Regions from separate parts of the Pseudoalteromonas pernae genome, predicted to be linked through region 1. Evidence: predicted binding sites of a transcription regulator. Region 1 holds the regulator's gene; each other region holds the start of a gene.

Region 1 (10,522 bases):
GAACAGAAAGTTTGATATCGGTGCCATGTAATGGAGAAAGTGTTTTGGCATGTAACACTGGGTTACCGAGGCAAGCTAAAAGCTGAGCTTGTGAGCGGCAAATTTTGTGATACTTCACGGCTTCAGGAACTTTACGCGGGTCAGTACTGAAAACCCCTTGCGTATCCGTCCAAATGCACACTTCTTCCGCATTAAGGTAACGTGCAAACAAGGTGGCACTGTAATCACTGCCGTTTCGTCCTAGAGTCACTGTTTTACCTTGATGATCTGAGGCAATAAAGCCAGTAATGACATTGATATGAACCTTGCTCGCCTTAGATACACAAGTCTGTTCGTTCACTTTATGTAACAACTGCCCGTGTTGAGCTACGAGCAAATCTCGGGCATCTAAACTTTGTGCGTTCGCACCAATCTGCGTTAAATAAGCAGCCAATAAGCGTGCTGACCATAGTTCACCATGCGCCAGTAAAAATGCCTCTTCAAGTTGCTTGGTTTCTAGCTGATTGCAAATATTCGCCAATTCTTGTGCCAACGTATCAGTCGCAGTGTGTGCCTGTGTGCTATCGAGCAGTTCATTTATGAGCTCTAGCTGATGTGCTTTTACAACACTCAATACGTCCGCACAGGCATGCGTATCGCCTTGTTGATATGCTTGCCAAAGCTTTACTAAGGTATCTGTTGTCTTTCCCGCGGCTGATACAACAACCACATCACCCACCTGAGCGTGCGCCAATACTATGTTTGCAACTGCATGATAACGCGCGGCACTGCTAAGGCTAGAGCCACCAAATTTATGTACTACTTGCGTCATTTCAACTCTCCAACTGCGCAAACGCGTGTTCTAGATCGGCAATTAGGTCATCTTTATCTTCAATACCTACAGAAATGCGGATCATTGTGTCTCCCACACCAGCTTCTAAACGAGCCTGCTCATCCATACCTGCATGCGTCATGGTCGCGGGGTGACAAATGAGGCTTTCGACTCCACCGAGTGATTGAGCCAAAGTAAATTGATTCACTGAGGTTAAGAATTTTGCGCTGTCTTTGAGCCCACCTTTAATATCAAAGCTCACCATACCGCCGAACCCTGCCTGTTGCTGCTTTGCAAGTTCATGCTGGGGATGCGACTCCAGACCCGGATAGTAAACGTGCTCAACACTTGGGTGCCGTGCTAAAAATTCCGCAATGGCCATCGCATTTTCCTCGTGCTGACGCAGACGCAGCTTTAACGTGCGAATGCCGCGAAGAGTTAAGAAACTATCAAACGGCGCGCCGGTAATACCAATATTATTCGCCCACCACGCGAGTTCCTCACCTAGCTCAGCAGACTTAGTGATTAAGGCGCCACCAACCACATCGGAATGGCCATTAATATATTTCGTTGTCGAATGCACAACGATGTCACATCCAAGCGCCAGCGGGTTTTGCAGTGCCGGTGATAAAAAGGTGTTATCCGCAGCAACTAATGCACCGACCTGCTTCGCGGCATCACAGACCTGACGAATATCGGTTAAGCGTAGAATAGGGTTACTCGGCGTCTCAATCCAAACGATTTTAGGCTTACTCTCTTTAATACCTTCAGAGCACTCTGGACGCGTCAAATCCAAAACGACTAATTTAAACAGTCCACGTTTTGCCAAAGACGTAAACAGGCGATAACTACCACCATAACAATCATGAGGGATTACTATTGTGTCTTGCGGGGTAAGCAGTTGCGTCACCAAATGCACTGCGGCCATGCCAGTCGCAGTGATTATTCCGCGCTCGCCACCTTCTAGCTGTGCTAATAATTGCGCCAGTGTATCCCTGTTCGGATTACCACTGCGGCCATAATCAAATTGGCGCTTAGTAGCAAAGTCAGCTAAAGAATAGGTAGTTGATAAATGAAGCGGAGGTACCACTGCACCATGATGTTGGTCAACTTCGATTCCGTGACGAACAGCAAGGGTCTCATTTTTTAATTTGGTCATAGCGCCTCCAAACTGGCGTGGATGTTTAGACGTCTAAAAGGTTAAAATAACAAACCGTGGAAGTCAAAACATTTATACGTCTAAATAGCTAAATGAGGAATATTTGACTATCCTTTCCAACACGATAAAATTTCGCCCTTATTGATGCCTAAGTGACCAAAAAATAAGACTCTAATTATGGCCAAGTGGAACGGTGAGTATATTCACCCTTATGCGGAACACGGTAAGAAAGCCCAACAGGTAAAAAAGATTACCGTTTCGATCCCGCTCAATGTTTTAAAAGTATTAACTGATGAAAGGACGCGCCGTCAGGTAAACAACCTTCGTCACGCAACAAATAGTGAGTTGTTATGTGAGGCATTTTTACATGCATTCACAGGACAACCTTTACCCGATGATGAAGATCTTCGTAAAGACAACCCGGAAAAGGTGCCGCAAGAAGTTCGCAAGATCATGGAAGAAATGGGGTTAGAAGTTCCTATCATCGGCGAGGACTAAGAACTTTTTAACACCCAAGTCATTGCAACTGGGTATCCAAATAAAAAAGCCCCAACTCATGTTGGGGCTTTTTACTGTAATAGTTTCACTGCATTGAATGCAGAACACACTCTGTGATTACTTATCGTTCATGTAATCGGGTGCTAATTCCACTTGCGCAACACCAGATGCCACCGCTGCCTGTGCTACCGCCCTCGCCACACGCGGCAATAAACGTGGATCCATTGGCTTTGGAATAATGTATTGTGGGCCAAACTCCAACTCAGTCACACCTGATGCTTTTAGCACTTCAGCTGGAACCGGCTCTTTTGCGATGCTACGAATCGCTTCCACAGCCGCAATCTTCATCTCGTCATTAATTGCTGTTGCACGTACATCTAACGCACCACGGAAAATGAATGGGAAACAAAGCACATTGTTTACTTGGTTTGGATAATCAGAACGACCTGTTGCCATGATCAAATCTTTACGAGCACTGTGCGCTAGCTCAGGCTTGATTTCAGGATCTGGGTTTGAACAAGCAAATACAACTGGCTTGTCTGCCATCAATTTTAGATCTTCAGCTGACAACAAATCTGGGCCAGATACACCCACAAATACGTCTGCATCGGCAATTACGTCTTGCAAAGTACGCTTGTCAGTGTTGTTCGCAAACAGCTGTTTATACTCATTCAAATCGTCGCGACGTGTATGAATAACGCCTTTGCGGTCCAGCATGTAAATGTGCTCACGCTGTGCACCACACTTAATTAGTAGCTCCATACATGCAACAGCCGCCGCACCAGCACCTAAACATACAATGAGTGCATCACGAATGTCTTTACCTTGAATCTCAAGTGCGTTCAACATGCCCGCAGCAGTTACAATCGCAGTACCGTGTTGGTCATCATGGAATACAGGCACGTTACAACGTTCGATCAACGCTTTTTCAATTTCAAAGCACTCAGGTGCTTTGATGTCTTCTAGATTGATACCACCAAACGTGTCAGCAATATTCTCTACAGTATTGATGAAATCTTCGGTTGTACGGTGTTTTACTTCGATGTCGATTGAGTCAAGGCCAGCAAAGCGTTTGAATAACAGCGCCTTACCTTCCATAACAGGCTTAGAAGCTAGTGGACCTAAGTTTCCCAGCCCTAAAATCGCGGTACCATTGGAAATAACCGCAACCATATTGCCTTTGGCTGTGTACTTATAAGCGTTATTTGGATCTGCCGCGATTTCGCGCACAGGCTCAGCAACACCAGGGCTGTACGCTAAGGCGAGATCGTTAACTGTTTCTGCACTTTTAGTCAGCTCAATACTGATTTTACCGGGAACGGGATTGGCGTGATAATCGAGCGCTTTTTGACGAAAGTCTGACATGAATTAAATATCCTGCTAGAAATGTTTGTGAGAGTTCAGGTATACCGCAAACCATACTGCTTTTAGTCTCATATTCCAAGCAATATCAGGTCTATCCTGTTGCGCGAATTTAAACGTAGTTAGCACCAAGTTCACGGTTAATTATTTTAATTTCCCATAACGTAGTCGATAATTTTATCTACATCACGAGGCAAGATTGATTGTAAAAGCTACATAAATGATACATAACGATATATAAAATTCAATTTATATAACCTGCAAGAATATCAATTAGACAGAAAAATTATTCCCCACACACTTCTGCAATATTGCTGCATTTAGAAGCTTTTAACTGCACAATACTCAATTACAGTGTGACTTTATGGGAGTTTAAAAGGAAGTTGGCGTGATAAATAACGAACATGGATGAAACTGATAGGCACAAAAAAAGCACCCGAAGGTGCTTTTTTCTAATAAGCAGTGAATTACTTCTTGCTGCTAAGCGCACCGAAGCGCTTGTTGAAGCGGTCAACACGACCACCTGTGTCAAGAATCTTCTGCTTACCAGTGTAGAAAGGGTGACACTCTGAACATACGTCAAGGTGAATGTCTTTACACAAAGTAGAACGAGTTTCAAACTTGTTACCACAAGAGCACGTTGCTGTGATTGCTTCGTACTTAGGGTGGATACCTTCTTTCATGGGGATAACCTCTAAATAGGCCGTATCGCTCTCCAAACCCGGAGTTTGGCACCATACGCGTTAGTTTCAATGTGCTAAGACGAGTTAAATTATGCTCAGCACCCTTAAGGCCGCGTATTTTATTTAACTAGCGGTTAATGTTCAAGCATTAATTGCTGCTATTAACTAGGCGATGAATTTAGTACATTAGAGGCACGTTATTCAATGTGAGTCGACCTTTGTCATCCCAACCTAGCACTCAGTCAGATTTAGCTTTTTTATCAAGCACCTGCACCTACGTGGAGGTGGCAATAAAAGTACCTCTTCACCGCAGTTTTGACTATTGTTTACCTGCATCTGTAAACGCAGAGGATATCGCGGTGGGTATGCGGGTTCGCGTTCCGTTTGGCAACCGCCAGCTTAGTGCACTGGTTGTAAAAATTAAAAACCAAAGTGAATTCGCCAGCAACAAAATAAAACCGATTATAGAGGTGATCGACCGCGCACCTATTTTGGATGCATCGCACATTGAATTACTCAAATTTACCGCACGTTATTACCACTATCCATTAGGTGAGACAATTTTCACCGCCTTACCCAAAGCGCTGCGGGTGGGTGAAGACATAGATAAAACCAGCATCAATTACCTGCAGTTGACTGAAAAAGGTAAAAAACTGCCCACATTACGTGCTAAGAAACAACAATCACTGCTGTCTCAGTTGGCTAAATCGGGCAAATCGCCGGTTACTGAAGTAAAAGCACTCGGGTTTACCAAGGCCACTATTGACGCCATTATCGACAAGGAGTTGGCAGAGATCACCATTGAGTTTTCGAGCCAATGGCGCAACGCTCCACTGACGGTTTCAAGCAAACCCAAGCTCAATAGCGAACAAGCTATCGCTTGCAGCAGCATCAATCAAAGTAACGGTTATGCTAGTTTCTTATTGGAAGGAGTTACTGGCAGTGGCAAAACTGAAGTCTATTTGCAGTGCCTTGAAGAAGTGATTCGAAAAGGCCAGCAGGCATTGGTATTAGTGCCAGAAATAGGCCTAACCCCGCAAACTGTTAACCGTTTTCGTCGCCGCTTTCCAGATACACCAATTATGCTTTGGCATTCGGCATTGACCGACAATGAACGTTTGCAGACTTGGCGCTTTTGCCAAAAAGGCAGTTGTGCCATCGTCATCGGTACGCGCTCAGCTATCTTTATGCCGTTTTTGAAATTAGGCATGATCATTGTTGATGAAGAACATGATAGCTCGTTCAAACAACAGGATAGCTTGCGTTATCACGCCCGCGATCTGGGCGCCTATCGCGCACAACAGCACTCAATCCCACTCGTTATGGGCACGGCCACACCCGCTTTAGAAACACTGCACCGTGCACTTGAGGGAAGATATCACTTGCTGTCGTTGACGCAACGGGCACAAACTTCCACCGACAATCACTATCAGCTGATTGATATCAAGGGCCAACACCTTGAATCAGGACTCAGTCACGCCAGCCTTGCTTACATAAAACGTGAGTTAGGCAGACAAAAGCAGGTCATGGTATTTCTCAATCGTCGCGGCTTTTCGCCGTCGCTGATTTGCCATGAGTGTGGCTGGTTAAGCAACTGCCCTCGTTGCAGCACCAGCGCCACTTATCACAAATCAATGCGCCGCTTAGTGTGCCACCACTGTGGCGAGCAGAGCGCGCCGCCAATGCAGTGCCCTGATTGTGGCAGCACGCAAATAAACCCTGTGGGTTGCGGTACAGAGCAGCTAGAAGAAGCCTTGAGTGAACAATTCCCAGAAGTTGCTATCAGCCGCATAGATCGTGATTCCACACGAAAAAAAGGCAGTTTAGAGGAAGAGCTTGAACGCATAAACCAAGGCGGGGCACGCATACTCATCGGCACACAAATGCTCGCCAAAGGCCATCACTTTGCCGATGTTAGCTTAGTGATCATTTTGGATGTAGACGCCGGTCTGCACTCGTGTGATTTTCGCGCCACCGAGCATTTGGCGCAATTGATCACTCAAGTTGCTGGTCGCGCTGGACGAAGCGGTGAGCCTGGCACGGTGTTATTACAAACGCACTTCCCTGAGCACCCTTTACTGCAAGATTTAGTGAACAACGGCTATCAACACTTTGCCCGATATGCCCTGAGTGAACGCCAAGATACAGACTTACCACCGTATACACATCTTGCCCTGTTACGTGCAGAAGCCCATGATTTATCGCTAGTTTTACGTTTTTTATCGGATTTAGTTCCCGCAACGCCCGTGCCTAAGATACAATTACTCGGGCCTATACCTGCTCCTATGGAGCGTGTGGCTGGCAAGTTTAGATATCAATTGCATATTCAGGGTGAAGACAGAGGCGCGCTACACGCATATATTGGCCAGATGGTAACTTATCTGAGTAATAATAAGTTAGCGCAAAAAGTACGCTGGAACCTGGACGTAGATCCAATCGACATGATGTAGAGAGATAACACACTCGTATGGCGCAACACGACTACATAAATCGTAAAAGACCCCAACGCGGCACAAAGAAAAAAGCGCCGCCGAAAAAGCCCTTTCCAGTTTTTTTGGTCAGTGCAGCAGTGATTTTGTGTGCTGGATTTGGCTATGGTCTGTGGTACATAAAGAATAACGCAGACCCCGAAGTCGTTGAGCAGGTCAAAAAGCAGCCTGAGCAACAAAAGACGGTGATTCAAAAACCAACTACGCCTGAGTTCATCAACGAAATCAAAGAAGCCGAGATTGAAGTTGAAGTGAAAGAAATTGAGCAGCAAGGTCCGTGGGTTATGCAGTGTGGTTCTTTTAGAACATACGGACAAGCCGAAACACTCAAAGCTAAAATTGCATTCGCGGGGCTTGTTTCTGAAATTCGTCGCACCGAAGGTAGTAATGGTGTGTGGTACAAAGTGCGCCTTGGCCCCTACCCGACAAAACGCGGCGCAGAGAGTGATAAAAACAAACTAAAACGCCAAGCCAAAATCATGGGTTGTGGCATCTGGCTATGGACTTAAGCACTTCTCTTTAAAACCCAAGTATAAAACACGGGGATTTCACTTTTCACCTTGAAATCCCCTTATCTCGCCCATATTACCCCGCTATCAGACTTAGAAAACGCCACCCATCGGGTGCAAAGGATTCTCATGACTACGATAGTTTCAGTTCGCCGTGAAGGTAAAGTCGTTATCGGCGGTGACGGCCAAGTATCGCTTGGTAACACGGTAATGAAGGGTAACGCCCGCAAAGTACGCCGTCTTTATAATGGCAAGGTGATAGCTGGGTTTGCAGGCGGTACGGCGGACGCATTCACGCTGTTTGAGCGCTTTGAAAGCAAGCTGGAAATGCACCAAGGCAATCTTACCAAAGCAGCTGTAGAAATGGCTAAAGACTGGCGCAGTGATAGAGCACTGCGACGATTAGAGGCACTCTTAGCCGTAGCAGATGAAACCGCCTCATTGATCATCACGGGCAACGGTGACGTAGTACAACCAGAGCACGACCTTATCGCAATCGGTAGCGGCGGCAATTTTGCCCAATCAGCAGCCATTGCTCTGTTAGAGAATACCGAGCTATCAGCACGAGAAATCGTTGAAAAGAGCCTTAAGATAGCGGGTGATATTTGCGTATTCACTAACAATTTCCAAACCATCGAAGAATTGTAATTAAGGAGCCACCATGTCAGCAATGACTCCTAGAGAAATCGTCCACGAGCTTGACCAACACATTATTGGGCAAGGCAAGGCTAAAAAAGCGGTGGCAATTGCCCTTAGAAACCGCTGGCGCCGAATGCAGCTTGATGAAAGCTTGCGCCAAGAAGTAACACCGAAAAATATTTTAATGATCGGCCCAACCGGTGTAGGTAAAACAGAAATCGCTCGTCGTCTTGCTAAACTAGCGAACGCGCCCTTCCTGAAGGTTGAAGCGACCAAGTTCACCGAGGTTGGTTATGTTGGTAAAGAAGTCGAAACCATCATTCGCGATTTAGTCGAAATAGCATTCAAAATGGTGCGTGAGCAACAGGCTAAAAAATACCATTTCCGCGCTGAAGAAGCTGCAGAAGAGCGCATTCTCGATGCGTTACTACCACCTGCGAAAGACGCTTGGGGCGAAGCTCAACCAAGTGAGAATTCCTCTACACGCCAAACTTTCCGTAAAAAATTACGCGAAGGTCAACTGGACGATAAAGAGATCGAGATCGACATTGCCGAGCAAGGTCCAAATGTTGAGATCATGTCTCCGCCAGGCATGGAAGAAATGACCAGCCAACTTCAGAGCATGTTCCAGAATATGTCTGGTGGCAAAACTAAAAAGCGTAAGCTGAAAATCAAAGAAGCATTCAAGCTGTTAGTTGAAGAAGAAGCGGCCAAACTGGTGAATCCAGAAGACGTAAAAGAACTCGCAATTGAAGCGGTTGAGCAAAACGGTATCGTGTTCTTAGACGAAATAGACAAGATATGTAAGCGCGGTGAAAGCAGCGGCCCAGATGTTAGCCGTGAGGGCGTACAACGCGATTTATTACCCCTTATTGAAGGCTCAACGGTCAGTACCAAACACGGTATGGTAAAAACAGATCACATTCTGTTCATTGCCTCAGGTGCATTCCAAATGGCAAAACCATCGGACCTGATTCCTGAGTTGCAAGGCCGTTTACCAATTCGCGTTGAATTAGATGCTCTTAGCGCTGACGACTTTAAGCGCATTTTAACTGAGCCTCATGCTTCATTGACGGAACAGCAAATTGCGTTACTGAAAACCGAGGAAGTAAATGTAGAATTTACTGACGATGCGATTGAGCAACTTGCACAAGCCGCGTGGCAGGTTAACGAAAAAACCGAGAACATCGGTGCTCGTCGCCTTCACACAGTCATGGAGCGTTTGATGGAAGAGATTTCGTTCGACGCCAGCGACAAAGCAGGTACACGCCTAGTCGTAGATGGAGAATATGTGAATAAACACCTTGGCATGCTTGTCCAAGATGAAGACTTAAGTCGCTTTATTCTTTAATCTCAGGGCCTTCGGGCCCTTTTTTGACTTTCGGAAGACGCATGCTAGTTAGTACCTTACACTATCATCGCCAATCAAAGCTGTTAGACATCCATTTTGACTCTGGCAGCATATCTACGCTCAGCGCCGAGTTTTTGCGTGTGCACTCGCCGTCTGCAGAAGTACAAGGGCACCATACGGGTCAACCAACCTTAGTAACCAATAAAAGGGATGTGGCTATTAGCCAAATTGAAGCTGTGGGACACTATGCGGTGCGCATATTATTCGATGATGGCCATCAAAGCGGATTGTACAGTTTTCGTTATCTTGCGCATTTGTGTCATGATGAGCAAAGTTTGTGGCAGACCTATTTAGAGCGCCTAGAACAAGCCAATGCACGGCGTGAATCGGGGATTGCTATTCGCGTCACCCCTTAACAAAAAAACGCCACAAAGGGCGTTTTTTCATGTAGGACTCGAGTGACTAAGTCTTATCTTGGTTAAACTGGGGTTTACACGCGATACTTTGCTACTGCCTCACGCAATACGCGGGCTTGCTCTGCCACTTCTTCACTGGTGTGTGCATTACTGCTTGCGTGTTGACTTGCTTGCTCGGCTATATCACGAATACGCACCACATTTTGGTTAACTTCAGAGGCCACTTGAGACTGCTGCTCAATCGCCACCGCAATTTGCGTGCTCATTTCCATAATAGTTTCAATTTCCTGCGTAATTGAGCTCAATAAATCACCAGCACGCGATGCTTGGTCAGCACTTTCACCACCTTGCTCACGACAGCGCTGCATAATGGTTACGACTTCTTGGGTACGTTGTTGTAAAGCAGAAATGATGTTTTCAATTTCTTGCGTAGAATCTTGGGTTCGTTGTGCCAATGAGCGCACTTCATCAGCGACTACCGCAAATCCGCGACCTTGTTCACCTGCGCGGGCTGCTTCAATAGCGGCATTCAGTGCCAACAGATTCGTTTGTTCAGCAATACCACGAATTACATCGAGGACCGAACCTATCGTGTCCGCATCCTT
Region 2 (10,522 bases), on a different contig from region 1:
CCTTTTTCTCAGTTTGCTGGCGCAACTGTGACGAGCGCACCAACACCTCAGTGCGGCTTTCATCTGTGTAGATTTCGATATCATCGCCAACGCGGTTTGCTGGGAATAAACCAATCACCCCTTTAGGTTGTAAACTGCCTGACTGCTCAAGCTCATCCAACATAGCATTAGCATCAGCAAACAAAGACTGCGCTTGCTCACCAACAATCTCATCATTCAAAATGCGAGGGTATTTACCCGCCAACGACCAGGTCATGAAAAACGGTGTCCAGTCGATGTAGCTGCGCAGTGTACTAAGCGGTACATCATGGAACTCTTGCACACCCAAAGTAACGGGCTTAGGTGGCACATAATTTTGCCAGTCTAGCTTGGCGTGATTGGCACGCGCTTGCTGCAAGCCAATCGGCTTTGAACGCGGTTTTTTACGGGCCTGCTGCTCGCGCACTTTCACATATTCACTGGTGGTTTTAGCAAGGAAATCGGCTTTTGCGGTTTTACTCAGCAAGCTCGAAGCCACGCCCACCGCACGACTGGCATTGTTCACATAGACCACGCCATGATCATACTGCGGTTCAATTTTTACTGCTGTGTGCGCTTTAGAGGTAGTCGCACCACCAATCAACAATGGGATCGTGAAATCACGACGTTTCATCTCTTTGGCAACATGCACCATTTCATCTAATGATGGCGTGATAAGCCCAGACAAACCTATGATATCCGCCTTTTCATCGATTGCGGTTTGCAGAATTTTCTCTGCCGGCACCATTACACCAAGGTCAATCACTTCGTAGTTATTACACTGCAGTACGACACCAACAATGTTTTTACCTATGTCGTGCACATCCCCTTTTACGGTGGCCATGATGATTTTACCGTTGGTTTCTCCTGCTTGTTTTTCCGCTTCAATGTAGGGGTCAAGATAAGCAACCGCACGCTTCATAACGCGTGCAGATTTCACCACCTGCGGCAAGAACATCTTACCTGCACCAAATAAATCACCCACCACATTCATGCCATCCATCAAAGGACCTTCAATCACCTCAATGGGTTTAGCAAACTGTTGGCGACACTGCTCTGTATCTTCTTCGATAAAGTCAGTAACTCCCTTAACCAGCGCATGTTCCAAGCGTTTCTCAACAGGCCACGAGCGCCACTCTAAGTCTTCAACTTTCTCTGCTTGTGCCATGCCCGAATATTTAGGCGCCAATTCTACTAATCGCTCACCGGCGCCTGGGTCTTTGTTGAGGATCACATCTTCAACGGCATCACGCAGCTCAGTTGGAATATCATCATAAACAGCCAGTTGCCCTGCATTTACGATACCCATGTCCATCCCTGCCTGGATGGCATGATATAAAAACACTGAATGAATCGCTTCACGCACGGGGTTATTGCCACGAAACGAGAAAGATACATTCGAGACACCGCCTGAGACCTTACAGTGGGGTAAGTTTTCCTTGATTCGACGTGTGCCCTCAATAAATTCAACTGCGTAGTTATCGTGCTCTTCAATACCCGTGGCTACGGCGAAAATATTGGGATCAAAAATGATATCTTCCGGTGGGAATCCCAGCTCATCGACCAAAATCCGATACGAGCGCTCACAAATGGCGAACTTACGGTCTGCGGTTTCCGCTTGTCCAGTTTCATCAAATGCCATGACCACGACCGCAGCACCAAAACGCTTTAAGATTTTAGCTTGCTTGCGAAACGGCTCTTCCCCTTCTTTAAGGGAAATAGAATTCACAATGGCCTTGCCTTGAATACACTTTAAGCCTGCTTCAATAACTTCCCATTTAGAAGAGTCGACCATGATAGGCACACGGGAAATATCTGGCTCAGAGGCAATAAGGTTTAAGAACTTCACCATGGCTGCTTTAGAGTCCAACATGGCTTCATCCATGTTGATATCAATCACTTGGGCGCCACTTTCTACCTGCTCACGGGCAACATCTAGCGCTGTTTCATAGTCTTCGTCCATGATCAGACGTTTAAATCGTGCCGAGCCGGTGACATTAGTGCGCTCACCAACATTGGTGAAAATTGCTGTGTTAGTCATCAATATTGCCTCTTAATTCAAGTTACAGGCTTCAAGGCCACTAAGACGCATACGTACTGGCAATTGGGGCAACTGACGCGGAGCCACATTTTTTAACCCATCAGCAAATGCCTTGATATGCTCAGGCGTGGTGCCACAACAACCACCAACGATATTGATAAAGCCCTCTTTACCCCAATCGATAATCTCTTGTGCCATTTCTTCGGCTTCCAAATCGTATTCACCGAACTCGTTCGGCAGGCCCGCATTAGGATGCACCGAGGTAAATGTTTCACATACACCCGAGAGCTCTTCCACATACTGGCGTAAAAGGTCAGGACCAAGGGCACAGTTCAAGCCGATTGAAAGCGGCTTAATATGACGAATTGAATTATAAAAAGCTTCGGTGGTTTGCCCTGATAGGGTGCGCCCAGAGGCATCAGTGATAGTGCCCGAGATCATTACAGGCAAGCTTGTGCCAGCTTGCTCAAACGCTTCTTCTACCGCGAAAGACGCTGCCTTGGCATTCAAGGTGTCGAAAATAGTTTCAATTAAAATGATGTCCGCACCGCCTTCCATCAAGGCAAGCGTCGATTCCACATAGGCCTCAACTAATTGGTCAAAGGTAATGTTGCGATAGCCGGGGTCGTTCACATCCGGTGAAATGGAGCAGGTTTTCGACGTTGGCCCAAGCACCCCTGCTACGTAGCGTGGTTTGCTCGGGTCTTTAGCGGTGAATTCGTCCGCCACCTTGCGCGCTAAACGCGCCGACTCCAGATTGATTTCACGACTAAGACTCGCCATATCGTAATCTTCCATCGAAATGGTGGTCGAGTTAAAGGTGTTAGTCTCAATGATATCGGCACCCGCTTCAAGGTACTCACGGTGAATTTGCGCGATAACCTCAGGTTGCGTCAGACTTAATAAGTCATTGTTGCCTTTGACTAATACATGCCAATCAGCGAAGCGCGCACCACGGTAATCATTCTCTTCAAATTTGTGCTTTTGGATCATAGTGCCCATGGCGCCATCCAAAATTAAAATGCGCTGTTTGAGTGCCGCACTGAGTGCTTGATGTTTATTCGGCATAGTTGTTAGTCCTTACATCTTGGCTAACCAAGTTAATATCATAGGGAGTGGTCTGGTAAACATAGTAGTTAAGCCAGTTGGAGAATAACAAAAAGGCATGACTCTGCCACGTTTTAGATGGCTTGAAATCAGGATTATCCTCTGGGAAATAATTCTTTGGTTTAGGAGCGTTCGGGCCTTTTTGCACATCACGCTGATACTCTTTTAACAAAGAATCAGCATCATATTCAGGGTGGCCAGTAATATAAACTTGCGAACCGCTTTGGTTCTTCAGTAAGTAGGCACCTACTTCGTCAGAGCCTGCTAAGGTGATGAGTTCGCTGTGCTCAGCCACACGCGATAACTCTATGTGTCCATAGCGCGAGTGCGGCACCAAAAAGCGATCATCAAAACCACGTGTTAACGCTGCATGGTCAAAATAACACTGATGTTCAAAGACGCCACAGAGCTTATCTGCTCGCAATTCGCGTTTTAAACCATAATGATGGAACAACCCGGCATGCGCCGCCCAACAACTAAAAAGTGTTGACGTAGCATGGTGCTCTGCCCAATCAAAAAACTCTTTTAGCTCCTGCCAATAGCCTACGTCGTCATATTCTAAATGAGCCAGTGGTGCGCCGGTGATGATAAGCGCATCATAGTTGGTGTCTTTGACATCAGAAAAATAACGATAGAACATATCCAAATGCTGCTCTGAATTTTCACTCGAACGATGAGTATCAAGACGCAGTAAATCGACGTTGACCTGCAATGGCGTGTTCGCCAATAAGCGAATAAATTGCACTTCCGTTTCTACCTTATTCGGCATCAGGTTCAATATACCCAAACGCATCGGGCGTATTTCTTGGGTACTGGCGCGACTTTTAGGAATAACAAACACATTCTCTTGGCGTAAATGCGAGATCGCCGGTAACTCATCTTGAACCGTAATAGGCATAGTAGGCTCCATTTAAAGCTAGAACAGCTATTATGACTAGACTGATGGAAATTTCAACCTCTAGATGTTTAGACGTCCATTTAAAAATTTACAGCAGCTATCTCCCTTGTCATAATGCCGCGCGCAGATAATGAGGTGTTGAGGTGATGTGTGGGATTAGGTGAATTAGCAGCCATAAGCGCGGCAGTGGTTTGGGCATTTTCAACTCTGCTCTACAAAACATTCAGCCATCACTTGTCACCCATGCAGCTCAATGTAAGTAAAGGCTTACTTGCAACTTCTATGATGGTTCTGGTGATTGTACTCACCGGCGATTTCAATATTCCCCAACACACTCATGCATGGTTATGGCTCATTGCCAGCGGTGTTATCGGCATAGCCATCGGCGACAGCGCTTATTTCGGCGCATTGCGCAATATTGGCCCTGCACGAACCTTGGTGATTGAATCGCTCGCCCCTGCCCTCGCTGGAATTCTCAATATTATTTTATTGGGGCACTTTTTATCTTTGCTTGCTTGGCTGGGAATAATCGTCACCAGTGTAGGTGTCGTCATCGCCATCTCACCCCAACAAAACTTACAACCTGTTGATAAACGCCATTATTTCATAGGCGTATCGCTGGCGCTGCTGGCTGCACTGTGCCAAGCCACCGGCATGGTGATGTCTAAAGGGGCAATGAATACTGAATCTATGAGTAGCCTATGGGCTGCACTTATTCGATTGGTATCGGGCACGCTCAGTGTCGCCTTGGTGGTGGCTATTATTAAGTACAGTGATTTATATCAGGCAGTACGTCTTAAAGGCATTGAGAATAAACATTGGCTACTTGTAGCCGTTTTCTTTGGCACCTTTATTGGCCTATGGCTACAACTCGCGTCGGTAAAATACACCGACCCCGCCATCGCTCAAACCATCTTTGCAACAGCGCCGCTCATCGTCATGACCATAGGCTTTGTAAAGCGCGAGCCTGTCAGTACAAAAATGATATTCGGTGGCTTACTAGCATTAGTTGGCGTGGGTATTTTACTGGCAAATTAAGGACGTAAAAACACGCCCTTTCGTTGACGCTTTTACCCCTGAGACTCTACAATAACGGCTGTTAAATTATAGTCACACTACAAAGGCTTCTTTCATGGTTTTACCTGATAAGTTTATTTTCTCGATGAGTCGAGTGTCTAAAGTTGTGCCACCTAAGCGCACTATCTTAAAAGACATCTCATTACACTTCTTCCCTGGCGCTAAGATTGGTGTACTAGGTCTAAATGGTGCGGGTAAATCAACCCTTTTACGCATCATGGCAGGCGTTGATAAAGATTTTGAGGGTGAAGCGCATCCTCAGCCGGGCGTTAAAATCGGCTACCTTCCTCAGGAACCTGTGCTTGATGAAAACAAGACTGTCCGTGAAGTGGTTGAAGAAGCAGTAAGCGAAGTGACCAACGCACTGAGCCGTCTTGATGAAGTATACGCTGAATATGCAATGGAAGACGCTGACTTCGATGCACTTGCTAAAGAGCAAGGTGAACTTGAAGCTATTATCCAAGCGCACGATGGCCACAACCTAAACAATGCCCTAGAGCGTGCTGCCGATGCACTTCGTCTTCCGCCTTGGGATGCAAAGATTGAACACCTTTCAGGTGGTGAGCGTCGTCGTGTTGCTATTTGCCGTCTGTTGCTAGAAAAACCAGACATGCTGATTCTCGACGAACCGACCAACCACTTGGACGCTGAATCTGTAGCTTGGCTTGAGCGCTTCCTACACGACTACGAAGGTACTGTGGTTGCAGTAACCCACGACCGTTATTTCCTTGATAACGTTGCTGGTTGGATCCTTGAGCTTGACCGTGGTGAAGGTATTCCATGGGAAGGCAATTACTCATCTTGGCTTGAGCAAAAAGATGCGCGTCTTCAACAAGAACAAAAAGCTGAAAAAGCGCGTCAGAAGTCGATTGCACAGGAACTTGAGTGGGTACGTTCAAACCCGAAAGGCCGTCAGGCTAAATCGAAAGCACGTATGGCGCAATTTGCTGAACTACAGCAAAGCGATTACCAAAAGCGTAACGAAACCAATGAACTATTTATTCCACCGGGTCCACGCCTAGGTGACCAAGTTATCGACGTTAAAGGCCTTACAAAGAGCTTTGGCGATCGTATGCTTATCGACAACTTAGATTTCAGCGTTCCTAAAGGTGCCATCGTAGGTATCATCGGTGCCAACGGTGCGGGTAAATCCACACTGTTTAAAATGCTCAGCGGTGAAGAGCAGCCAGATGGCGGTGAAATCACTATTGGTGAAACGGTTGAGTTAGCAACGGTTGACCAGTTCCGTGGTCACATGGACGAAAGCAAAACGGTATTTGAAGAAATCGCTGATGGCCAAGACGTGCTTAAAGTAGGTAACTTCGAATTCCCAAGCCGCGCTTATGTGGGTCGTTTTAACTTCAAAGGTAATGACCAACAAAAGTTTGTTAAAGACCTATCAGGTGGTGAGCGTAACCGTTTGCACCTAGCTAAACTGCTTAAAGCTGGCGGTAACGTATTGCTACTGGATGAGCCGACCAACGACCTAGACGTAGAAACACTGCGTGCACTTGAGAACGCTATCTTAGAGTTCCCAGGCTGTGTGATGGTTATTTCGCACGACCGTTGGTTCCTTGACCGTATTGCAACGCACATTCTTGATTATCGCGACGAAGGTCAAATCAACTTCTTCGACGGTAACTACACCGAGTACGAAGGCTGGTTGAAGAAAACGCTTGGTGCGGATGCTGCACAACCAAAACGTATTAAGTATAAAAAGATTGGCTAATTAGCCCGGTCTAGAAAATGCCTCACTAAAGTGGGGCATTTTTTTTGCCAAGTTGACGAAAAATAGGAAAAAATTCGTGCCCACAACTACACTATTAGAGTAAATGGTTGGTATGGAAAGAAAATGGAAAATCGTCGTCACTTTACTCGTATCATTTTTCAGCGCCCCGCGCTGGTGATGTTTAATGCTGATCATTATGGATGCCACTTACTCGACCTTTCTTTAAATGGCGCCTTAGTCAGCCTCCCTCTTGGCTTAAATCCAGCAGTGGGTCAATACGTAGAGCTTATTTTCAACCTCGCAGGCAGTGACATCGACATCAAGATGAAAGCGGAAGTCGCACACGTAGACAAGGAGAGTATTGGCCTACATTGCACTGAACTCGATTTAGATAGTGCCACTCACTTAAAACGCCTTATTGAACTAAATGTTGGGGATGATAAGCTATTGCACCGAGAGCTAGCACAACTGGCCTCTTTGGAATAACAACAACTCGACTCAGTGAGAGCAAATAAACATGTTCATGGAATCTATCCAAGGGTTCGTGCCCTTTATTTCTTATTTTGGCCTAGGTTATGTATTAGTTTTGGCCTTTCTATTCTTATATACACTAGTTACACCGCATTGCGAGTGGACACTAATGAAAGAAAACAATGCGGCCGCCGCAACAGCGTTCAGTGGCGCCTTTATTGGTTTCACCTTGCCTGTAGCCAGTGCTGCAATTAACTCCGTATCACTTATCGATTTTGCCATTTGGGGTGTTATCGCCGGTGTGATGCAACTGGTAACCTTCTTCCTTGTGCGCTTATACATGCCTAAGTTGTCAGAAAAAATCGCAAATGGCCACATGAGTGCTGGTGCTTTCCTTGGTGTAGCATCACTTGCGACTGGGATTTTAAACGCTGCTTGTATCACCTACTAAGGAGCGCTGCGCATGAAAAGAACGAGTAAACTCAAGCTCACACTCATGTTGGGAGCGACGGCGGGCTTAGCGGGTTGTGGCGATCCTGAAGAATCGGCACTGCTATTTGAAAATGTTGACGATTGCACAAGCTTCGGTGTTGAGAACGAAGTGTGCCAAGCACAATATCAAGAGGCGCTAGCCAACCACGCTATTGAAGCGCCCAAGTACGCAAACGAAAACCTCTGCGAAACAGACTTCGGTTTTGAGCGTTGCGAGCAAGAAGGGAGTATTTGGCGCCCTATAATGGCAGGCTTCATGATTGCAGCCGTAGCCGAGGCCGTGGATGAAGGTCTTGACCTAATGAAAAAGAAAAAGCGTAAGAAATACGCTTATTTCGGTGGCAATTACTACTCAGGTTCTAAACCTTTGTACCGTTCCCGCGATGACTTTTTCAGCTTCCGTAATGCCAATAACGACTACATCGGTGCGTACAACAACCGCGGTACCACCATGGTGAAGAAATCGAAAATTCGCTACGCAAGCAAGCCAACAACGGTAACGAGTACGCGCGGTGGATTTGGTCGCCGTGCTGCCTCTCGCAGTAGTTTTGGTGGCTAAATGTTTCGCCAACCTATCACTGAGCGGCCAGATTTGGTCGCTCAAGCCGATTATTTCGGCTTCGAGTTTTGCCGTATCGATGGCGAAAAATATTGGGACGAGAGCGCCTACTACCAGTTTACCCTCGCACAAATAGAAAACGATTTAGAAGACCCTACCAACGAGCTAGAGCAAATGTGTTTGGAGCTCGTGAGCAAAGTCGTCAATGACGAATACTGGTTAAAGAAGTTCGCTATTCCACAAGGTTACTGGGACTTCATTGCCAACAGCTGGCGCAATAAGGAGCCAAGCCTCTATGGGCGCATGGACTTTAGCTACAACGGCCAAGGCCCAGCAAAACTCCTTGAGTACAATGCCGATACACCCACGTCTATTTATGAGGCGGGCTTTTTTCAATGGCTATGGCTAGAGCAACAAGTCGACCGAGGCAAGTTACCCCGCCAAAGTGACCAATTCAACAGTATTCAAGAAGCCCTGATTGGCCGCTTCAATTACTTTAGTAGTCACAGCGCCCTACACTTCGCTCACAGCAGAGATTCTATTGAGGATAAAGGCACAGTGGCTTACCTTCAAGATTGTGCCTACCAAGCTGGCATGCCAACAGTAAGAATGGCCATCGAAGACATAGGTATCGATAGCAAAGGGCAACTGACCGATTTGGAAGAACAACCCATTACTCAACTATTTAAACTCTACCCATGGGAAGAGCTTTTTTTAGATGATTTTGGGCCGCAACTGCTGACCACGGATACCTTGTTTGTCGAACCTCCTTGGAAGTCGGTATTATCCAATAAGGCTATCTTGCCACTGTTGTGGCAGATGTTTCCAAATCACCCTAACCTACTACCTGCCTACTTTGCCGGTGACGAGGGGGAAGGTCTAGAGCAAGGCTATGTAAGCAAGCCGCTGTTTAGTCGTGAAGGAGAAAATATAACTTGGGTGCACCCTAGCAAAGGGCGCGTCCACGAAAGTGGTAGTTACGGTGATGAAGGCTTCATCACCCAAGCACTTGCGCCGTTACCTGTGTTTGCGGGAAACCACACACTGATAGGATCGTGGGTTGTGGGCCATAAGAGCTGTGGATTAACCATTCGTGAAGACAACGGCCCAATCACAAAAGATACATCTCGATTCGTGCCGCATATTATTCTTGGCTAAATAACGACACAAAAAAACCGCTTAATTAAGCGGTTTTTATTCAATCATAGAATTTGGTTCTCTTTCCATGCTTGCTCTTTGGCCATACGCTTTTTGCGTTTATCACATGGGTCGTCACAGTCACACGCTTTATCAATACCGACTGATCCTAAGCCGCCGCAGCTGCTGGCCATTGATTTACGCTGAACAATCACACCCACGGCCATCGCAGCAATGATGATTAAAAGCAGACCAAAAGTAAGAAGAAATAGCTGCATTGTCGTGCCCCTTAAAAATGACAATCTTCGGCTGAGTTAGCCACGGGCGCTATTATACGCCCGCTTGCATCTGACTACAAATATGGCGCAAACGCAGGACTTGAATAGGTTTTTAAGCCATCTGCGGTTTTACTGATTAAATACACGGGAAGATTATTGGCCTCAGCATAGGCTTTTGCTCGCTCTGTGCCCATCACTGTTAGCGCAGTCGCAAGACCATCTGCGGTCATTGCACTTGGGTGCAGCACAGTCACTGAAACAAGATCATGTTTGATCGGCATTCCGGTTTGTGGGTCGATTAAGTGGGTATATACCTCACCGTCCATTTCATAAAAGATACGGTAATCGCCTGATGTTGCTATTCCCATTGAACCCAACTCCAAAGTACGGTGAATGCGTCGCTCGCCCTTTGGTGCGTCCGGTTGCTCAATGGCAATAACCCATGCCTTATCATTGGGCTTGTGACCAGCGATACGCATTTCACCGCCGATCTCCACCATGTAATCGGTAATTCCTTTTTGCTCAAGCAGCTCTGCAACTTTATCGATTCCAAAACCTTTTGCCGTGGCGGAAAAGCTTAGTTCAAGCCCGGCAACAGACTTAGATAAGCCCTGTTCATTGAGTGTTAGCTTATCAACTCCAATATTGGCAATCATGCTATCTAACGCTTCTTGTGATGGGCGCTGAGTAGGCTTTTTGTCAGGACCAAATCCCC
Region 3 (10,522 bases), on a different contig from region 1:
GCGCTTGGCTATGACGAGCAAGGTCAAGCTATTACCTTGAAAGACTTGTGGCCGACGGACGAAGAAATCGATGCAGTCATCGCCAACAGCGTGAAGCCAGAACATTTCCGCCAAGTGTATGAGCCAATGTTCGACTTAGACGTTGATTACGGTGAGAAGAACAATCCATTGTACGATTGGCGTGAGATGAGTACCTATATTCGTCGTCCGCCATACTGGGAAGGTGCCTTGGCAGCTCCACGTACAATGAAGGACATGCGCCCACTTGCGGTACTCGGTGATAACATCACCACCGATCACTTATCGCCTTCGAATGCTATTTTAGCAAGCAGCGCCGCAGGTGAGTATCTTGCGAAAATGGGGCTACCAGAAGAAGACTTCAACTCGTACGCAACTCACCGTGGCGATCACCTCACTGCACAACGTGCAACATTTGCGAACCCGAAACTGTTCAATGAAATGGTGCGTGATGACAATGGTGAAGTGAAGCAAGGCTCATTGGCACGTATCGAGCCAGAAGGGCAAGTGACACGCATGTGGGAAGCGATTGAAACCTACATGGAGCGTAAACAGCCGTTATGTATCGTTGCTGGCGCCGATTATGGTCAAGGTTCAAGCCGTGACTGGGCTGCTAAAGGCGTCCGTTTAGCGGGCGTAGAAGTCATTATTGCCGAAGGCTTTGAGCGTATTCACCGTACTAACCTAATTGGTATGGGCGTATTGCCACTAGAATTTATTGCCGGTGAAAACCGCAAGACGTTCAACCTCGACGGTAGTGAGACGTACACTGTGGTTGGTGATCCTGCACCGGGCTCGCTTATGCAGGTGGAGATCACTCGCGCCAATGGTGAGCAATTTACAATTTCGACAAAGTGTCGCTTGGACACCCAAGAAGAATTGTCGATCTACAGCGCAGGCGGTGTATTGCAGCGCTTTGCTCAAGACTTTCTTGAAGGTTCAGTGTAATCAGTAAAAAGTGGGCCTTAAGTGCCCACTTTTTTGAGGTTTTATATGACACAGCAATTAAAAATTCCAGCCACCTACATGCGCGGTGGTACTAGCAAAGGCGTATTTTTCGCGTTGCATGATTTGCCTGAGCAGGCACAGCAGCCGGGTGAATATCGTGATGCATTGCTGCTACGAGTAATTGGCAGCCCTGATCCATATGGTAAACATACCGATGGTATGGGCGGCGCTACTTCGAGCACCAGTAAAACTGTGATTTTGTCCAAAAGCGACAAATCGGATCACGATGTGGATTACTTGTTCGGGCAAGTAGCTATCGATAAGCCGTTCATTGATTGGAGTGGTAACTGCGGCAACTTAACAGCTGCGGTGGGTGCATTCGCTATCAATAACGGCCTCGTTGAACCATCACGTATTAGTGAAAATGGTATCACTGAAGTACGTATTTGGCAGGCTAATATCCACAAAACCATCGTTGCCCATGTGCCCATGCGTGATGGCATGGTACAAGAGCTCGGTGACTTTGAACTCGATGGCGTTACTTTCCCTGCAGCGGAAGTTAAAGTCGACTTCCTTGCTCCTGTTGGCGATGGTGCGGTACTGCCTACAGGCAATTTAGTTGATACTTTAACGATACCTGGCGAAGGGGACCTACAAGCAAGTTTTATCAATGCGGGTATTCCAACCATCTTCGTTAATGCCAGCGAGTTGGGTTACTCAGGTGCTGAGCTGCAAGACGATATCAATAATGATGAGCAAGCGTTAGCACGGTTTGAGCGTATTCGTGCATACGGCGCAGTGCAAATGGGACTTATCAAGGATATTGAAGAAGCAAAAACTCGTCAGCACACGCCAAAAATAGCCATGGTTGCGCCTGCGAGCAGCTATGTTGCCTCAAGTGGCAAAGCCATTGATAAAGGCGATATCGATGTGCAAATTCGCGCACTGTCGATGGGTAAATTGCACCATGCCATGATGGGTACGGCCGCAGTTGCGATTGCCACTGCTGCTGCTATTGAGGGGACGCTTGTGAATCAAGCTGCAGGTGGTGTGGCTCGTGAATCACTGACCTTTGGTCATCCATCAGGCACTTTGCAAGTGGGCGCATCAGTCAATATGAACGATGGTCAATGTGATGTGCAAAGCGTAAGCATGAGCCGCAGCGCTCGACGCTTAATGGAAGGCTGGGTTCGCGTACCAGAGCCACAATAGCCTGAGCACTAGACATAAAAAAAGCCGCTACATAGCGGCTTTTTTTTAGAAGCAGAAGGTGAATTACACAACACCGCGTGGTAGGCGACAATCGTGATCTTTCTCTGCAAGCTCTTTAATCCACAACTCTTCAGCAGTGAAACCATCTTTGTTTTCACTCACTACAGTGAAGGCAGCTTTTTTCTCGGTAGATTTTGCCGCAGGTGCTGCTTTTTTAGTTGTTGTTTTTTTGCTTGCTTTGGCTGGAGCCTTTGCAGGTGCCTTCGTTTCTGCTTTTGCGACTGCTTCTGTTTTACCAGAAGTGAGCTCTTCAGTTAGTGCAGCTACGTCAGCTAGGCGCAAATTTTTGCCACCGTCGATGCTGTACCAGCCAGGTTTAGTTGTGATTTCTGGCTTTTTGCCATTCGCCGCTTCATAAGCAGCTTCAAAAGCAGCTAACACTTCTGTTTTGTCTAGTTTACTCATTAAAAGATCCTAGTCGTTAACGCAGGTTAATTTTATTACAAGTTTATATTTATACCCATTTGTCCCAAGTTTTTCAATTTTTTGTGGCGAAATAGCTAATTTCCTTTATTTTTTATCGCGCAAACGGGACAATTTACACCTATACAAGGGTTAAACTCAGCGCTCGAGGTAATGATGAAACGCAGTGAACTTTTAGCATTTTTAAACGAAACGTTGGCACCAAATCAAATCAATGATTTTTGTCCAAATGGTCTGCAAATTGAAGGCAAAGATCAAATTAGCAAGATAGTCACAGGCGTTACTGCCAGTCAGGCGCTCGTTGACAAAGCTGTTGAGTTAAACGCCGATGCGCTAGTGGTCCACCATGGTTATTTTTGGAAAGGTGAATCGCAAGTCATTACGGGGATGAAACAACGTCGTATCAAGGCGCTACTCGATGCTGATATCAATCTTATTGCATACCATTTACCACTTGATATTCATCCACAGCTAGGTAACAACGCTCAATTGGCTAAGCTTCTAGGGATTGAATTGCAAGGCGCAATGGAGTCATCAGCTGTTAGCGTGCCTGTGTGGGGCAAGCTCATAAATCCAGTGACGGGAGGCGAGTTTGCAAAACGCATTGAGTCAGTATTAGGCCGAGCGCCACTGAGTTCACTTGTGCGCGATGAAGTGATTGAAACCATTGGGTTGTGTACCGGTGGCGGCCAAGGGTATATCGACCTAGCGGCACAACAGGGATTGGATGCGTATTTGACTGGCGAAGCGTCAGAGCAAACAATTCATAGCTCGCGCGAGCAGGGCATCGATTTCTTTGCCGCAGGCCATCATGCCACAGAGCGCTATGGCGCTAAGGCATTGGGTGAGCATATCGCGGAACATTTCGGTGTTGATGTCACCTTTGTAGATATTGATAACCCGGTTTAATCAACGGGATCCACAATCATATTGATCAGCAAGTGTTGCAGCAAGTAGCGCCTATCAGTGGCGCTCAAGCTTGCTTGCAAATACAAATACATAGATTTCGTCTCAGGATGCTCTCCTAGCGTTTGCCATATTGAATTAAGGTACGCAGTCGTCATGTTTTGTACGATAGGCATGGGTTGCTTGGCAAAGACCAAAGCAAGCAGTTGGGCTAATTTCTCATTTGCAGCGCTAAAGCGTGTGTCGATCCGTTCGAGCTCTGTGTTCAATATAGTGTCTGCTTGAGTGAGTAAGGATGCAGCCAAAGCGCGTTTGCCTTTGCGCTTGCTTCTAGATGAGTTGTTTATTTTTTCATCTTCATAGCCATCATCACTGGCTTCCAACAACCCACGTAACGATGCCAAGGTTGATACCAGAGGGCTGCGCATGGGTTCAAGTTTTAGTTCTGTTTGCTTGAGCCACAAGGCTACATCGAAGACATAACTGGGATCCTGAGCTAAGTATTTATCACTCAACTGAGGCAGCAATAGTAGCTGGGCAATAATCGTTTCCTTGATCACCGATTGCATAGTTACTCCGGCATCAACTTCGATTTTTTCGTGCCATGCTCAATGCTGGTGGCCCATTCCAAACCTTCTTCACGTATCGTGATATTGAGACGAATAGCATTTTGCGGTGTAGCGGACTCTTTCACTTTTGAGCTGACCACGCTGGTAATGATACCCGGAGGTAAAGATTGTGATTTCAACGCGATAGATGAAACGTGATGACGGACTTGATGGTTTACGGCCTCTAGACGCTCAAATGGAATATCTCGATCCGAACCACTTTTCTTCAATGCTTTTTGAAACGCATCGTCTACTGCTCTAACGATACTTTCTTTGGTGAGCCGAACGTCACTACTGCGCTGGCGTTCGGTCACATTCTCCAGAGCTAATTTAGCTTCTTTGTCGAAATTACTTTGAAAAGTTTTGGTGCGACTGAGTATATCTTCATCATCAAGCGATTTCTTGAGTTGTGTCATCAGCGCTGTGTGGATAGTTCGGGCGCTGTCGAGCTCTGCTACTTTCGCGGGCGTATGCTTATCGATGGTGATAGGCATATCAATCGTCAACTCTGGTACTCTGACACGGGGTAAACTCATACCTTCTAGCAGTGGATGATCTTTATAATATTCAGCAACCGCCGCCGTTTCTTCATCAGCAAGACGGCGGGCATGAACCAAACTAATCATCAAGGATCCCAATACTTCACTTAATTCAGACATACAATCTTCCTAATCATTTTCAATAAGTAATAATGCGTTTAAGGATTGGCCTGAGACTCTACTTCGGTGATTGAATTCTCTAGAATCCCGAGTAGTTTCTCAGTCCCGGCGGGAAGTTCGTCTTGCACTGCACGTACGTTTACGGACAAGCTGTAAGTTCGCTCAATCTTTGAAGAACTTGAAGACGATTTCTTGTACGAATAACTGGCACTGAGTTTTGCTGAAACTGGACCCCATCCAGCTTTCACAGACAGCTTAGTGTTTAAGTCATGTGATGAGGAGGTCGTTGATTGCTGCACTGAGTTGATTTTTGCATTAAATGCAATAGTGGTTTCCTCTACACGGATAAATGGAATGGGTAGCATAGTTAAAATGGGGACTGTAAGGTCAAATTTCTTCGGCTCGGTGCCGGTTACTTCCCCTTGCTCATTCCTTTGCTCGATAGCCTTCATATAGCTGAAGGTGATCATCGTCGGTTCATTGGTATCTGCATCGAAACCAACGGCTTTTATAAAATCGACAGATGTCTGTGCTGATTGGGCTTGAGCACGAACCACTGCATTAAGTGGCCCGCCGATCATAGACTCAAAGTCTATGCTGGATAGTTCGTCGCCAATGGCCATAATTACGCTCCTTTATCAGGCGAAATATGAACCCGAAACTGACTTCCTGATCGGGACTGATGTGTGCGTGGAGCACTCTTAAGGTATAGAGCAAAGCTTAAGTTTTTGTAATGTTATTTTAACTTTTCATTTACAAAAATAAGGGGTTTAATCGTAAGTTGCTGAATCCTAGGTAACAAAATTTTATTACAAAGTATTTCAGTATTTGTGCAAGGAAAAAGGGCACCGTGTATGGGTGCCCAATCGAATAGGATTATTTACGGGTGTTATTTTGCTTACAAGTATTTAGGAAGTGGCGATAAACAGGATTGTCTTTCATGTCCTTTTTCATCGCTAAATACATAGGTCGGTTTAGCCCCAAAGCGCCTAACGGAATTGATTTAATCAGCCCTTGAGACTCATAAGGGGTGACTAACCAATCAGGTAGAGCTGCTACGCCCATACCCGCACTCACTAGCTGAAAAATAAGTAAACCTTGGTCAACTGTTTTCAAGGTGCCATCAAAGCGCGCGTTTTGGATAAAGTGCTTGAATATGTCTTGTCGCTCCCGAGGAATTGGATAAGAAATAATGGTCTCATCTTTCAAATCCAAGGCGGTGACATAGGCTTTGTTCGCTAAAGGATGGTCGGGCGCGACAATCAACTTCAGTTTAAAATCAAACAAATGGGCATATTCAAGTTTATCCGGGTCGCGGATATCTGATGTCAGTACGAGATCCAAATCTCCCGCCAAGAGTTCAGGAATAGCGTCATAGCTGAATCCACGTTCGTAGTCGACGTGAATATCAGGCCAGAAGTTATTGAACTCCTTAATTGTTGGCAGCAACCAATGAAAACAGGCATGACACTCTACGCTGAGGCGCAGTGCAGAGATTGGCTGGTTCAAACTTTCTTTTAAGCGGCACTTGGTTGCTTCCACTTTTGGCAGCACATCATGAGCAAGCTCTAATAACAACATCCCTTGCGGCGTAAAGCGTACAGGATGAGTTTTACGTTCAAACAGCTGGCAATCTAACTTGTTTTCTAAGTCTTTGATTTGGTGTGAGAGGGCTGACTGAGTTAAAAACAGTTCACGCGCGGTATTTACGAGAGAGCCAGTCTCTTTCAAGGTGGCAATGGTCTTAAGGTGTTTTATATCTATCATCTTTAGTTATTCTCATAAAAACGTGAACGATTTCGATTAATTCAGTAATTAGAATAAAATCTATTGGACACTTTAAAGTCTAGACGTCCAAAAATCCATAGTTTTTGTAATGTTCTCGCTAATAAAATATAAAATTTACTGTTTTTCATGTTCAATTTTAATCTATCAGTGGCTAAGCATAGCCAATCATTATTCCAACCTTGAATTTATTTCAAATTAAATGTGAATAAGCTTCGTTTGTCTGAATCACATTCAGCCGATATCGTTTGGCCATCTAAACATCCAATCGGAGAAGAGTGATGGCGTATACACATAATTTAGGATTCCCTCGCATCGGCAAACGCCGCGAGTTAAAGTTTGCAGTTGAGTCATATTGGGCTGGAGACATTAATCAAGCAGAGCTGCACAATAGAGCAGCGGCAATTCGCCAAGAAAATTGGGCTTTGCAAGCGCAAGCTGGCGTAGACTTATTACCTGTGGGTGATTTCGCTTGGTACGATCACGTGCTTTCAACCACTTTATTACTAAACGCGATTCCCAAGCGCCACCAAAGTGATAACAGCAACCCGCTAGACACGCTATTTAGAATTGGCCGTGGCAGAGCGCCCTCAGGCTGTGCATGTGCAGCCAGTGAAATGACCAAATGGTTTAATACTAATTACCACTATATCGTGCCTGAATTGCACGCAGGGCAGGAGTTCTCATTGGGCTATAGTGAGTTGTTCGCTCACGTTGAAGAGGCAAAAGCCTTAGGTCATAACGTTAAGCCAGTATTATTGGGTCCTGTTACTTATCTGTACCTAGCGAAATGTGATGGCGAAGAGTTTGATAAGCTCACTTTGTTGCCAAGCTTGTTGGCAGTTTATGGGCAGGTGCTGAACAAGTTAAAAGCATTGGGTGTTGAGTGGGTGCAAATTGACGAGCCAATCCTTACCTTGGAGTTGCCAGAGGATTACCTGCAAGCACTTGCCCAAAGTTTTACGCATTTATCAAAACATCAACTGAAGTTACTACTGGCTACTTACTTTGATGAGGTCAATCAGTACTTAGAAAACATCCAATCCTTTGCTGTGGATGGGGTGCACTTTGATGTGGTGAGCAACAATGCTGACTTATCTGCCTTGGATGAAGTAGTGGGCCAGGAGCGTGTACTCTCTTTAGGTATCGTTAACGGGCGCAACGTATGGCGTACAGACTTGGAAGCAGTGTATGAGCGCATTCAAGCATTAAATGAGAAGCGTGGCGATACTTTGTGGCTGGCACCTTCGTGTTCGTTATTGCACTCACCTGTGGACTTAGAACAAGAGCAACAACTTGATGATGAGTTAAAAAGTTGGTTAGCATTTGCGGCGCAAAAGTGTGCAGAGTTGGGTTTAGTCAAAGAAGCATTGGCACAGCAATCCAACATAGCCCTAGTTGAATACAGTAAAGCGGTGAAGCACCGTGCTCAATCAACACGAGTGAACAATGCCGATGTGCAAGCGCGAGTTAAATCACTCACGGCCAATGATGGTAAGCGTCACAGTAAATTTGCACAGCGTATTGCCCTACAGCAACAAGCTCTGAATCTGCCGCTGTTGCCAACCACCACCATTGGCTCCTTCCCGCAAACTCAGGACATTCGCCAGACTCGCCGCGATTTTAAAGCCGGGCGTATTAGCAATGCTGAATACGAACAAGTAATGCAGGAACAAATACAGTTTGCAGTAGAGCAGCAAGAAGCGCTCGATATTGACGTTCTTGTGCACGGTGAAGCAGAACGTAACGATATGGTTGAGTACTTTGGTGAGTTACTTGAAGGGTTTGCGTTCACCCAATTTGGCTGGGTGCAAAGTTACGGCAGCCGCTGTGTTAAGCCACCTATTATTTGGGGGGATGTGTCTCGCTCCCAGCCAATGACGGTGCGCTGGACGCAATATGCACAGTCACTCACTGACAAATATATGAAAGGCATGCTTACAGGTCCTGTAACCATTTTATTTTGGTCATTCGTACGTGACGATTTAGATAAGCCGAGTATTGCTAATCAAATCGCTTTGGCGTTGCGTGACGAAGTGGTGGACTTACAAAACGCCGGTATTAAGGTAATTCAGATTGATGAACCTGCATTTCGAGAGGGTATGCCGCTGAAGCAAAGTCAATGGCAGGCATACCTTGATTGGGCGGCGTATGCATTTAGAGTCAGTGCCAGCGGCGTAGAAGATGCGACGCAAATTCACACGCACATGTGTTACAGCGAATTCAATGACATCATTGGTGCGATTGCCGACATGGATGCGGATGTGATCACCATTGAAACATCGCGCTCAAACATGGAATTGCTATCAGCGTTCGAGCATTTTGATTACCCGAACGATATTGGCCCAGGTGTGTATGACATTCATACCCCTAACATTCCAGACGTATCTTGGATGAAAGCGCTAATCCATAAAGCTGCCCAGAAAATTCCGGCGCGACGTCTGTGGGTGAACCCGGACTGTGGCTTGAAAACACGAGGTTGGGAAGAGACCAAAGAAGCACTTAATAACATGGTTATCGCTACTAAAGAGCTGCGCAAAGAGCTCAGTTAGGTAAAAAACATTATCAGCACAGTGGGGCAATGTGCTCCACCTGCTGATTTACGCCCGCCAACGCTTTACATTGTGAGCCTTCCCCCCTAAGATCACACAAATTTTTCAGTGGACAAGAGCAATGACAAGTACAGAGCAACGTATTACCCTTACCCGCCCGGATGATTGGCACATTCACTTACGTGATGGCGAACAGTTGAAAGACACAGTTCGTGACGCGAGTCGTTATATTGGCCGCGCTATCATTATGCCTAACCTTGTACCCCCTGCGACTTGCACTGATACCGCGCTTGCGTATCGCGATCGTATTATGGCTGCGGGCCCTCAAGCTCATTTTGAACCACTGATGGTGCTTTATCTCACAGATAACACTACACCTGATGAAATTCGCAAAGCGAAAGCAACAGGCAAAATCGTCGCCGCTAAGCTGTACCCTGCGGGCGCCACAACTAACTCAGCGTCTGGCGTAACAGACATCGAAAACATTTATCCAGTGCTTGAAGCAATGCAAGAGGTAGGCATGCTGTTACTGGTTCACGGTGAAGTGACTGACTCAAGCATCGATATCTTCGACAGAGAAAAGGTCTTCATCGAGACTAAATTGAAAAAAGTGGTTAGTGACTTCCCTAATTTGAAAGTGGTGCTTGAGCACATTACAACTGCGGATGCGGTTGAATTTGTTAAGTCTGCGTCGGACAACGTTGCTGCAACAATTACAGCGCACCACTTGCTGTATAACCGTAATCACATGTTAGCCGGTGGTATTCGTCCACATTACTACTGCTTACCAATTCTCAAGCGTAATACCCATCAGCAAGCTTTGATTGAAGCTGCGACTAGCGGTAGCCCTAAATTCTTTATGGGTACGGACTCTGCGCCACACCTTAAAGATAAAAAAGAAGCGGCATGTGGTTGTGCGGGCGCATACACAGCTCATGCTTCGTTGGAATTGTATGCAGAAGCATTTGAACAAGCGAATGCGCTGGACAAATTAGAAGGCTTCGCAAGTCACTTTGGCCCAGACTTCTATGGTATTGCTCGTAACACAGATACCGTTACTTTGGTACGTGAGCCGTGGGAAGTACCTGCAAGCTATCCACTAGGTGAAGACAAGGTGATCCCAATCTGTGCTGGTGAAACACTGAATTGGCAAGTTAAAGACTAATCTAATAACTTGTCGTTAATGAATGAGCCCAGTATTAACTGGGCTTTTTTATGTCCGTCGACGCCTCAACCCTTGTGCTTGATTTGGATCAATCAGCCGCGAGGTGCTATATCATTACGGACAAATGTCCTTAGGATCTAGGGTGGCTTTGACTAAGCTCTGGCCCTAAAATTAAGCACATAAGGT

What was found. The regulator MetJ, encoded in region 1, represses methionine synthesis genes. The targets are predictions, from matches to a motif close to TAGACGTCTAGACGTCTA.
Region 2: the regulator MetJ is predicted to act here: its motif matches at 4,126-4,143, upstream of V1358_RS12820 (homoserine O-succinyltransferase).
Region 3: the regulator MetJ is predicted to act here: its motif matches at 6,674-6,691, upstream of metE (5-methyltetrahydropteroyltriglutamate--homocysteine S-methyltransferase).

What each region holds. Positions count from the first base shown of each region.
Region 1 covers NZ_JBDODM010000007.1:124,340-134,861, forward strand. The annotation lists gene metL (bifunctional aspartate kinase/homoserine dehydrogenase II) at 1-811, opposite strand, end outside; gene metB (cystathionine gamma-synthase) at 813-1,970, opposite strand; gene metJ (met regulon transcriptional regulator MetJ) at 2,148-2,468, shown strand; gene V1358_RS15650 (malic enzyme-like NAD(P)-binding protein) at 2,586-3,833, opposite strand; gene rpmE (50S ribosomal protein L31) at 4,298-4,513, opposite strand; gene priA (primosomal protein N') at 4,792-6,963, shown strand; gene V1358_RS15665 (SPOR domain-containing protein) at 6,981-7,511, shown strand; gene hslV (ATP-dependent protease subunit HslV) at 7,641-8,159, shown strand; gene hslU (ATP-dependent protease ATPase subunit HslU) at 8,173-9,501, shown strand; gene V1358_RS15680 (gamma-butyrobetaine hydroxylase family protein) at 9,543-9,917, shown strand; gene V1358_RS15685 (methyl-accepting chemotaxis protein) at 9,992-10,522, opposite strand, start outside.
Region 2 covers NZ_JBDODM010000005.1:60,827-71,348, forward strand. The annotation lists gene metH (methionine synthase) at 1-2,059, opposite strand, end outside; gene V1358_RS12815 (homocysteine S-methyltransferase family protein) at 2,072-3,127, opposite strand; gene V1358_RS12820 (homoserine O-succinyltransferase) at 3,117-4,064, opposite strand; gene V1358_RS12825 (DMT family transporter) at 4,215-5,102, shown strand; gene ettA (energy-dependent translational throttle protein EttA) at 5,197-6,870, shown strand; gene V1358_RS12835 (PilZ domain-containing protein) at 6,994-7,356, shown strand; gene V1358_RS12840 (DUF350 domain-containing protein) at 7,394-7,792, shown strand; gene V1358_RS12845 (DUF1190 domain-containing protein) at 7,805-8,392, shown strand; gene V1358_RS12850 (glutathionylspermidine synthase family protein) at 8,393-9,550, shown strand; gene nqrM ((Na+)-NQR maturation NqrM) at 9,595-9,807, opposite strand; gene V1358_RS12860 (FAD:protein FMN transferase) at 9,882-10,522, opposite strand, start outside.
Region 3 covers NZ_JBDODM010000002.1:29,534-40,055, reverse strand. The annotation lists gene acnD (Fe/S-dependent 2-methylisocitrate dehydratase AcnD) at 1-966, shown strand, start outside; gene prpF (2-methylaconitate cis-trans isomerase PrpF) at 1,012-2,178, shown strand; gene V1358_RS04260 (hypothetical protein) at 2,242-2,643, opposite strand; gene V1358_RS04255 (Nif3-like dinuclear metal center hexameric protein) at 2,818-3,570, shown strand; gene V1358_RS04250 (hypothetical protein) at 3,567-4,136, opposite strand; gene V1358_RS04245 (hypothetical protein) at 4,139-4,801, opposite strand; gene V1358_RS04240 (DUF2589 domain-containing protein) at 4,873-5,457, opposite strand; gene V1358_RS04235 (LysR family transcriptional regulator) at 5,711-6,601, opposite strand; gene metE (5-methyltetrahydropteroyltriglutamate--homocysteine S-methyltransferase) at 6,901-9,171, shown strand; gene pyrC (dihydroorotase) at 9,293-10,336, shown strand.